One region of the Streptomyces sp. NPDC087901 genome, then DNA from elsewhere that is predicted to be linked to it. Evidence: riboswitches for the same ligand, from Rfam matches in the RefSeq annotation. Region 1 holds a riboswitch; the other holds the start of a gene.
What was found. Region 1 has a riboswitch for cobalamin ahead of metE (5-methyltetrahydropteroyltriglutamate--homocysteine S-methyltransferase). Riboswitches for the same ligand answer to the same signal wherever they lie in the genome.

Region 1 (3,401 bases):
GGTACGACGGACAGCTTCGCCCTCGTCACCGTCACCGGCGGGGCCTCGTACACCGGGATCCCCAACGGCACGTACAAGGACGCCGTCACCGGTGACACGCAGGTCGTCAGCGACGGAAAGCTCACCGTCGCCGCACCCGGCAAGGGCAACATGCGCGTCTACGTGCTGAACGGCCCGGGCAAGATCGGCGCAGCGGGTCCGTACCTGAAGTAGCCAGAAACCAGCGGTACTTCAGTCGCACAGCAGGTGCCCCGGCGGGCCGGTGACTCCGGCCGCCGGGGCACCTGCACACTCCGGGACGGCTACGAACCGCCGTCAGCCGCCAGCAGGGCCTCGCGGCCGATCATGGCGGTCGACCCCGGGGCCGTACACGCGTAGGCGCCCGCCACCGCGCCCAGACGGGCCGACCCGAGGGCGTCCCGGCCGTCGAGCCGTCCGTACAGGAAGCCGGTGACGAAGGCGTCACCCGCACCGTTGCTGTCCACCACCGGAGCCGGCGGGACCGTCGCCGGAACGTGGACCGGGTCCTGCCCGCCGTCACGGGTGAGGACGTACGACCCCGCCGCGCCGTCCGTGGCGACCACCGTGCCGGCACGGCCCTCACCCAGAATCTCCCGCATCACGGCGGGCGTGCGGTCTCCCGTCGCCGCCGCGCTGAAGAAGACGAGATCGGACCGGAGAGCGAACTCCCGCTGGTGATCGCCCAGTCCGTCCCAGTCGTGCAGATCGGTGGAGACCGGGATGCCCAGGGCCACGATGTCGTCGTAGAGGAAACGCGTGAAGTTCATGATGGACAGATGGACGTGGCGGGCACGCCGTAGCCGGGGAAGATAGAAATCCTGGCGCATCCGCAGATCCTCCGGATCACGGGCGTCGTAGAACGACATCCGCCGGCCCGTCGCGTCCACCAGGTTCACCGCACGGCGGGTGCCCGCCGCCGAGATCAGCGGGTGGAACTCCACATCGCCCTTGGCCAGCCGCTCGCGCACCTGCGCACCGGTCCAGTCGTCGCCGATGCAGTCGAGCAGCGCGACGTCCAGCCCCAGCGCGCGGGCGCCCAGGGCCACATTGCCCCCGGTGTGACCGGGCCACTCCTCGATCGGGCCGACCATCACCGAGTCGGCGAGCGGGACCGGCAGGGCGTCGACGCGGACGATCGTGTCCACCCCGCTGCCGCCGACCACCAAGACGTCGTATTCCGTTTGTTGTTGGACCACTGCTCCGCCTCTCCGTTCCCGCCGTGATCAGTATGGCCGACGTCCCGCACAGACATCCGTCTCATCAGGAGGTCCGGAATGTGAACAACGGCGTGGTGTGCGCGGCAGTCCTCTAGGGTGGGATGTGCAGCTGGTTCGCCCTGCCCGCCAGGCAGGCGCGTCGCAAGAGGGAACCCGGTGGGAATCCGGGACTGCCCCGCAGCGGTGAGCGGGAACGACCGCCGTCATACGCACTGGACCCGAAGGGCCCGGGAAGCGACGGCCAGTAGGAGTCTGCCCCGGCAGACGTGCCCGCGAGTCCGAAGACCTGCCCGCAGCCCGCACCCGAACCCTCGGATGCGGAGATCTCGGTGACCTCGTGGGCGGGTCGGCGGCAGACAGCGGGTGGACGGGCACCGAAAAGGTGCGGTGATCCGCCCGGTCCGTCATCCTTTCGCGCCCTCGTCCCGATCCGGGATCCGCAGGAGACACGCTCGCGAAGGAGAGCTACGTGACATCCGAATCCACCTCGGCGACGGCAACCGCCACCGTGTTCGGCTACCCCCGCCAGGGCCACCACCGCGAACTGAAGAAGGCCGTCGAGGGCTACTGGAAGGGCCGCGTCACCGCCGAAGCCCTCCGGGAGACCACCGCCGCCCTGCGCCGGGCCAACTGGGAGGAACTCGCCGCCGCCGGCATCGGCGAAGTCCCGACCGGTGACTTCTCCCTCTACGACCACGTCCTCGACACCAGCGTCATGGTCGGCGCGATCCCGGAACGTCACCGGGCCGCCGTGGCGGCCGAGCCGCTGGACGGCTACTTCGCGATGGCCCGAGGCAGCCGGGAGACCGCGCCGCTGGAAATGACCAAGTGGTTCGACACCAACTACCACTACCTGGTACCCGAACTGGGCCCGGACACCGTGTTCGCCGCCGACTCCGCCAGGCAGGTCGCCGAGTTCCGCGAAGCCGTCGCCCTCGGCCTGACGGGCCGTCCGGTCCTCGTCGGCCCCGTCACCTACCTCCTGCTGGCCAAGGCGGCCCCGGGCGCCCCTGCCGGCTTCGACCCGCTGTCCCTGCTGGACCTGCTGCTGCCCGTCTACGACGATGTGCTCGCCGACCTCAGGGCGGCGGGAGCCGCATGGGTGCAGCTCGACGAGCCCGCCCTCGTCCAGGACCGCACGACCGCGGAACTGGACGCGGCAGACCGGGCCTATCACCGGCTCGGCGGCCTTGACGACCGACCGAAGCTCCTGGTCGCCTCCTACTTCGGGCGGCTCGGCGACGCCCTGCCCGTCCTGGCCCGGACGCCGGTCGACGGACTGGCCCTCGACTTCACCGACTCCGGCGCCGGCAATCTCGCCGATCTCGCCGCCGTCGGCGGTCTGCCCGGCAAGCGGCTGGTCGCGGGCGTCGTCAACGGCCGCAACATCTGGATCAACGACCTGGGGAAGTCACTCGCCACGCTGGGCACCCTGCTCGGTCTCGCCGGCCGGGTGGACGTCTCGGCCTCCTGCTCGCTGCTGCACGTGCCGCTGGACGCCGCAGCCGAGAGCGGCATCGACCCGCAGGTCCTCCGGTGGCTCGCCTTCGCCCGCCAGAAGACCACCGAACTCGTCGTCCTCGCCCGCGGACTCGCGCGCGGAACCGGCGCCATCGCCACCGAACTCGCCGAGAACCGGGCCGCTCTGGCGTCCCGGGCGGGATCCGCACTCACCCGGGACCCGGCCGTGCGGGCCCGCGCCGCGGCCGTCACCGATGCGGACGGCCGACGCTCGCAGCCGTACCCCGAGCGGACCGTGCTCCAGCGCGCGCACCTGGGACTCCCACTGCTGCCGACCACCACGATCGGCTCCTTCCCGCAGACGGATGAACTGCGCACCGCCCGGGCCGACCTGCGGGCCGGGCGGCTCGACGGCCCTGGCTACGACAAGCGGATCGAGGCCGAGATCCGCGAAGTGATCGCCTTCCAGGAGGAGGCCGGGCTCGACGTCCTGGTGCACGGCGAGCCCGAACGCAATGACATGGTCCAGTACTTCGCCGAACAGCTCACCGGCTACCTCGCCACCAGGCACGGCTGGGTCCAGTCCTACGGCAGCCGCTACGTCCGTCCCCCGGTGCTCGTCGGCGACATCTCACGGCCGGATCCGATGACCGTCCGCTGGACCGCGTACGCGCAGTCGCTGACCGCACGCCCCGTGAAGGG
Region 2 (3,401 bases), on a different contig from region 1:
GCCCGGTCCGTCATCGTCGAATGCCGGGAGAGGTGCGGAGCCCAGGGGCTGCTGGAGAACAACGGGATGAGCGAACTCGTCACCGGCGTCGAGGGCGCCATCACCGCCGAGGGCGACAACCTGGCCATCCACTCCAGGGCGGCCGCCGGCCTGCTCTTCGAGGCCGCACGGGACCCGGACGAAGGGCCGGCGGCCGCTCCGCCGGGCGGCGACCTCACCGACCTGCGCTTCCTCGGCCGGCTTCTGGACCAGGTGGAGCGCATCTGGTTCGCCCGGGCGGCCGCACGGATGGCGCGGGTACCGCACGGCGACCCGCTGGAGCGCTGGAACGCGGCATCCGGGACCGCTCTGCGGGGGGTCGAGGCCCATGCGTACCGGCAGGCGGCCCACGCGTACGAGCACGCGCTCACGGCTCTGCCCGGCGGCGAGGCCCGCGAGCGGCTGGGCGAACTGGCCCGGCTGTTCGCGCTGCGCTGGGTCGCGCGCAACAGCGGGGATCTGCTGGCCGCCGGCCACCTGACCGCCGGTCAGGTCGAGGGACTGACCGATGTCACCGAGCAGCTCATCGCCGTCGTGAGCGGTCATCTGCCGGAACTCGCCGAGTCCTTCGCGCTGCCCGGTGAACTGCTCGCCGACTGGCCCATCGCGGGAGCCCGTTACACGGACGCGTACGACGACCCGGGCGCCTCCTGGCACACTGCCGCGGACCGGGAACCTGCCGGGGGCGCGCGATGACGGGCACACCGCAGCAGGGAGCCGCAGCGCTGCCGCACAGGGCGGCGGAAGCGGTCCGGTGCCTGGGCGTCCGCGTCGTCCTGCTGGGATTCTGGGGGACCGCAGCGCTGCTCTCACGGTGGGGCGAGAGGGCGCGCACGCACGGTGGCGAATCGGTTCACCGCAAGGCGTGACCGGAGCGAGGCCGTCCGGACGCCCGGGCCTCGTCCGGACGCTCGGGCGCCGTAGGGGCGCTCGGGTGTCGTCCGGGCAGTCGGGCGTCGGGGCGGTGCGCGGCACGCCGCACCGCCCCGACGCCCCGTCCGCCCCACCGCTCGTACCCGGGCGCACCGCCGCTGAGCTGCGCAGAGGCTCGTGGTAGCGTGCCGAGAGCCAGTCGAACTCCACGTAGGGGTCAGGGAATCCGGTGCGAATCCGGAACTGACGCGCAGCGGTGAGGGGGACGGGCGGGGCCACAGCCACTGGGAGACCCACGGTTTCCCGGGAAGGCGTCCCGTCCGCGTGAACCCGAGTCCGAAGACCTGCTGGCACCCGCGGTCCGGGACCGGATCGCGGAACTCCGTACACCGGGCCCCGCGCATGGGCCCAGAGACGCCGAGGTACTTCGTGCCGCCCATAGCTGGCCCCGCCCGCACCGCTGCCCTGCTCACTGCTGCCCTGATCCTGCTGACCGCCTGCGGCGGCGGCAAGGACAGTACCGCCGCCAAGGTCCAGGGAGCCGACGGCTATCCGGTGACCCTGAAGAACTGCGGACGGACCGTCACCGTGGACGCCGCCCCGAAGCGTGCCGTGCCGGTCGACCAGGGATCGGCCGAGATCCTGCTCTCGCTCGGCCTCGCCGACCGGCTCGCCGCCACCGCCACCTGGACCGACCCGGTGTTGAAGGGCTTGGAGAAGGCCAACGCAGGCATTCCGAGGATCTCCGACAACCGGCCTTCGTCGGAGAAGGTCCTGGATCAGGAGCCCGACTTCGTCAGCGCATCCTTCGAGTCGACGCTCGCCAAGGGCGGTGTCGCCCCACGGGAGCAGTTCGAGAAGCTCGGTGTCCCCACCTACGTCTCGCCCGCCGACTGCACCGCCAAGGACAACAGCAAGGACGGTGACGGTGTCCGCACCGGCGCCCTGACCATGGACAGCGTCTACGGCGAAGTGCGGGACCTGGCCAAGGTGTTCGGCGTTCCGGAGCGCGGCGAGAAACTCGTTGCGGAGCTGCGTGCCCGGGTGCGCAAGGCGACCGGAGGGATCGACGCCTCCGGCGCCTCCCTGATGTACTGGTTCGCCAACTCCGAGGCCCCCTACCTGGCCGGCTGCTGCGGAGCACCCGGAATCATCACCCGGGAGATCGGCGCGGAGAACGCCTTCGACGACACCCACGAGGAATGGCCCCAGATCAACTGGGAGACCGTCGCCGACCGCAACCCGGACGTGCTGGTCATCGGCGACCTGACGCGCAAGTCGCAGACCGCCGAGAGCGCCGCGAAGAAGATCGCCTTCCTGGAGTCCAACCCCGCCACGAAGAACATGGACGCCGTCCGGCACAAGCGTTACGTGCTGCTCAGCGGCCAGGCCATGAACCCGACCATCCGGACCGTCGAGGGTGTGGAGCGCGTGGCCGCCGGCCTGCGTACCTTCGGGCTCGCGGGGTGACGGACACCGAACAGGCGGCGGCACCGCGCGAGGACGCGAGTGTGCACGCCCGGCCTGACCTCAGGGGTGTCCGGGGCCTCAGGGGCTTCTGGGGTGTCCGGGGCGGACTCCTGTGGGCCGGCGGGCTCCTGCTGCTCGTCCTGTCCGTCGCCGTCGCCGTCACCATCGGCCCGGCCCGGATCTCCGTCGCCGACGTCTGGGCCACGGTCGCCTCCCACCTCGGTGCCGGTGAGTCGCGGCTCAGCCCCATCCGCGACGGCATCATCTGGAACCTGCGTATGCCGCGCACCCTGCTCGCCGCCGTCTGCGGCGCGGGGCTCGCGGTCTGCGGAACCGTCATGCAGTCGCTGCTGCGCAACCCGCTCGCCGACCCGTTCGTCCTCGGAGTCTCCTCCGGGGCCTCGACCGGCGCGGTCGTCGTCGTCGTTCTCGGCGTCGGCGGGGGAGCGGTCTCCCTGTCGGCCGGGGCGTTCATCGGGGCGCTCTGCTCCTTCGCCCTCGTCATGCTGCTCAGCCACACCCTCGGCGGCAGCACCGACCGTGTCGTGCTGTCCGGGGTCGCGGCCATGCAGCTATTCTCCGCGCTCACCTCCTTCGTCGTGATGACCGCCGCCGACGCCGAGCAGACCCGCGGGGTGCTGTTCTGGCTGCTGGGCTCACTCGGGGGCGTCGGCTGGAGCGATGTGTGGATCTGCTCCGCCGTGCTCGCCGTGACGCTGCTGATCTGCCTCGGCCACGCCCGTACGCTCGACGCCTTCGCCTTCGGTCAGGACGCGGCGGCCACCCTCGGCGTCCACGTCGGCCGTACCAGGATCGTCCTGTTGTGCACGACCGCGCTGCTGACCGCCGCACTCGTGAGCTCGGCCGGTGCCATCGGGTTCGTCGGACTGGTGCTGCCGCACGCGGCCCGTGCGCTCACCGGTTCCGGGCACCGCAGGCTGCTGCCGGTCACCGCGCTCGCCGGGGCCGTCTTCCTCGTCTGGGTCGACACCCTCGCCCGGACCGTCCTCGACCCGCAG

Region 2: linked by a shared signal. The riboswitch ahead of ACIOEW_RS18785 (ABC transporter substrate-binding protein) and the one ahead of metE (5-methyltetrahydropteroyltriglutamate--homocysteine S-methyltransferase) in region 1 are both predicted to bind cobalamin.

What each region holds. Positions count from the first base shown of each region.
Region 1 covers NZ_JBIUUC010000013.1:52,917-56,317, forward strand. Annotated here, with positions in the region: gene ACIOEW_RS31230 (carbohydrate binding domain-containing protein) at 1-213, shown strand, start outside; gene ACIOEW_RS31235 (carbohydrate kinase family protein) at 303-1,217, opposite strand; cobalamin riboswitch at 1,332-1,547, shown strand; gene metE (5-methyltetrahydropteroyltriglutamate--homocysteine S-methyltransferase) at 1,708-3,401, shown strand, end outside.
Region 2 covers NZ_JBIUUC010000005.1:353,406-356,806, reverse strand. Annotated here, with positions in the region: gene ACIOEW_RS18795 (acyl-CoA dehydrogenase) at 1-735, shown strand, start outside; gene ACIOEW_RS18790 (hypothetical protein) at 732-908, shown strand; cobalamin riboswitch at 1,092-1,279, shown strand; gene ACIOEW_RS18785 (ABC transporter substrate-binding protein) at 1,342-2,382, shown strand; gene ACIOEW_RS18780 (FecCD family ABC transporter permease) at 2,424-3,401, shown strand, end outside.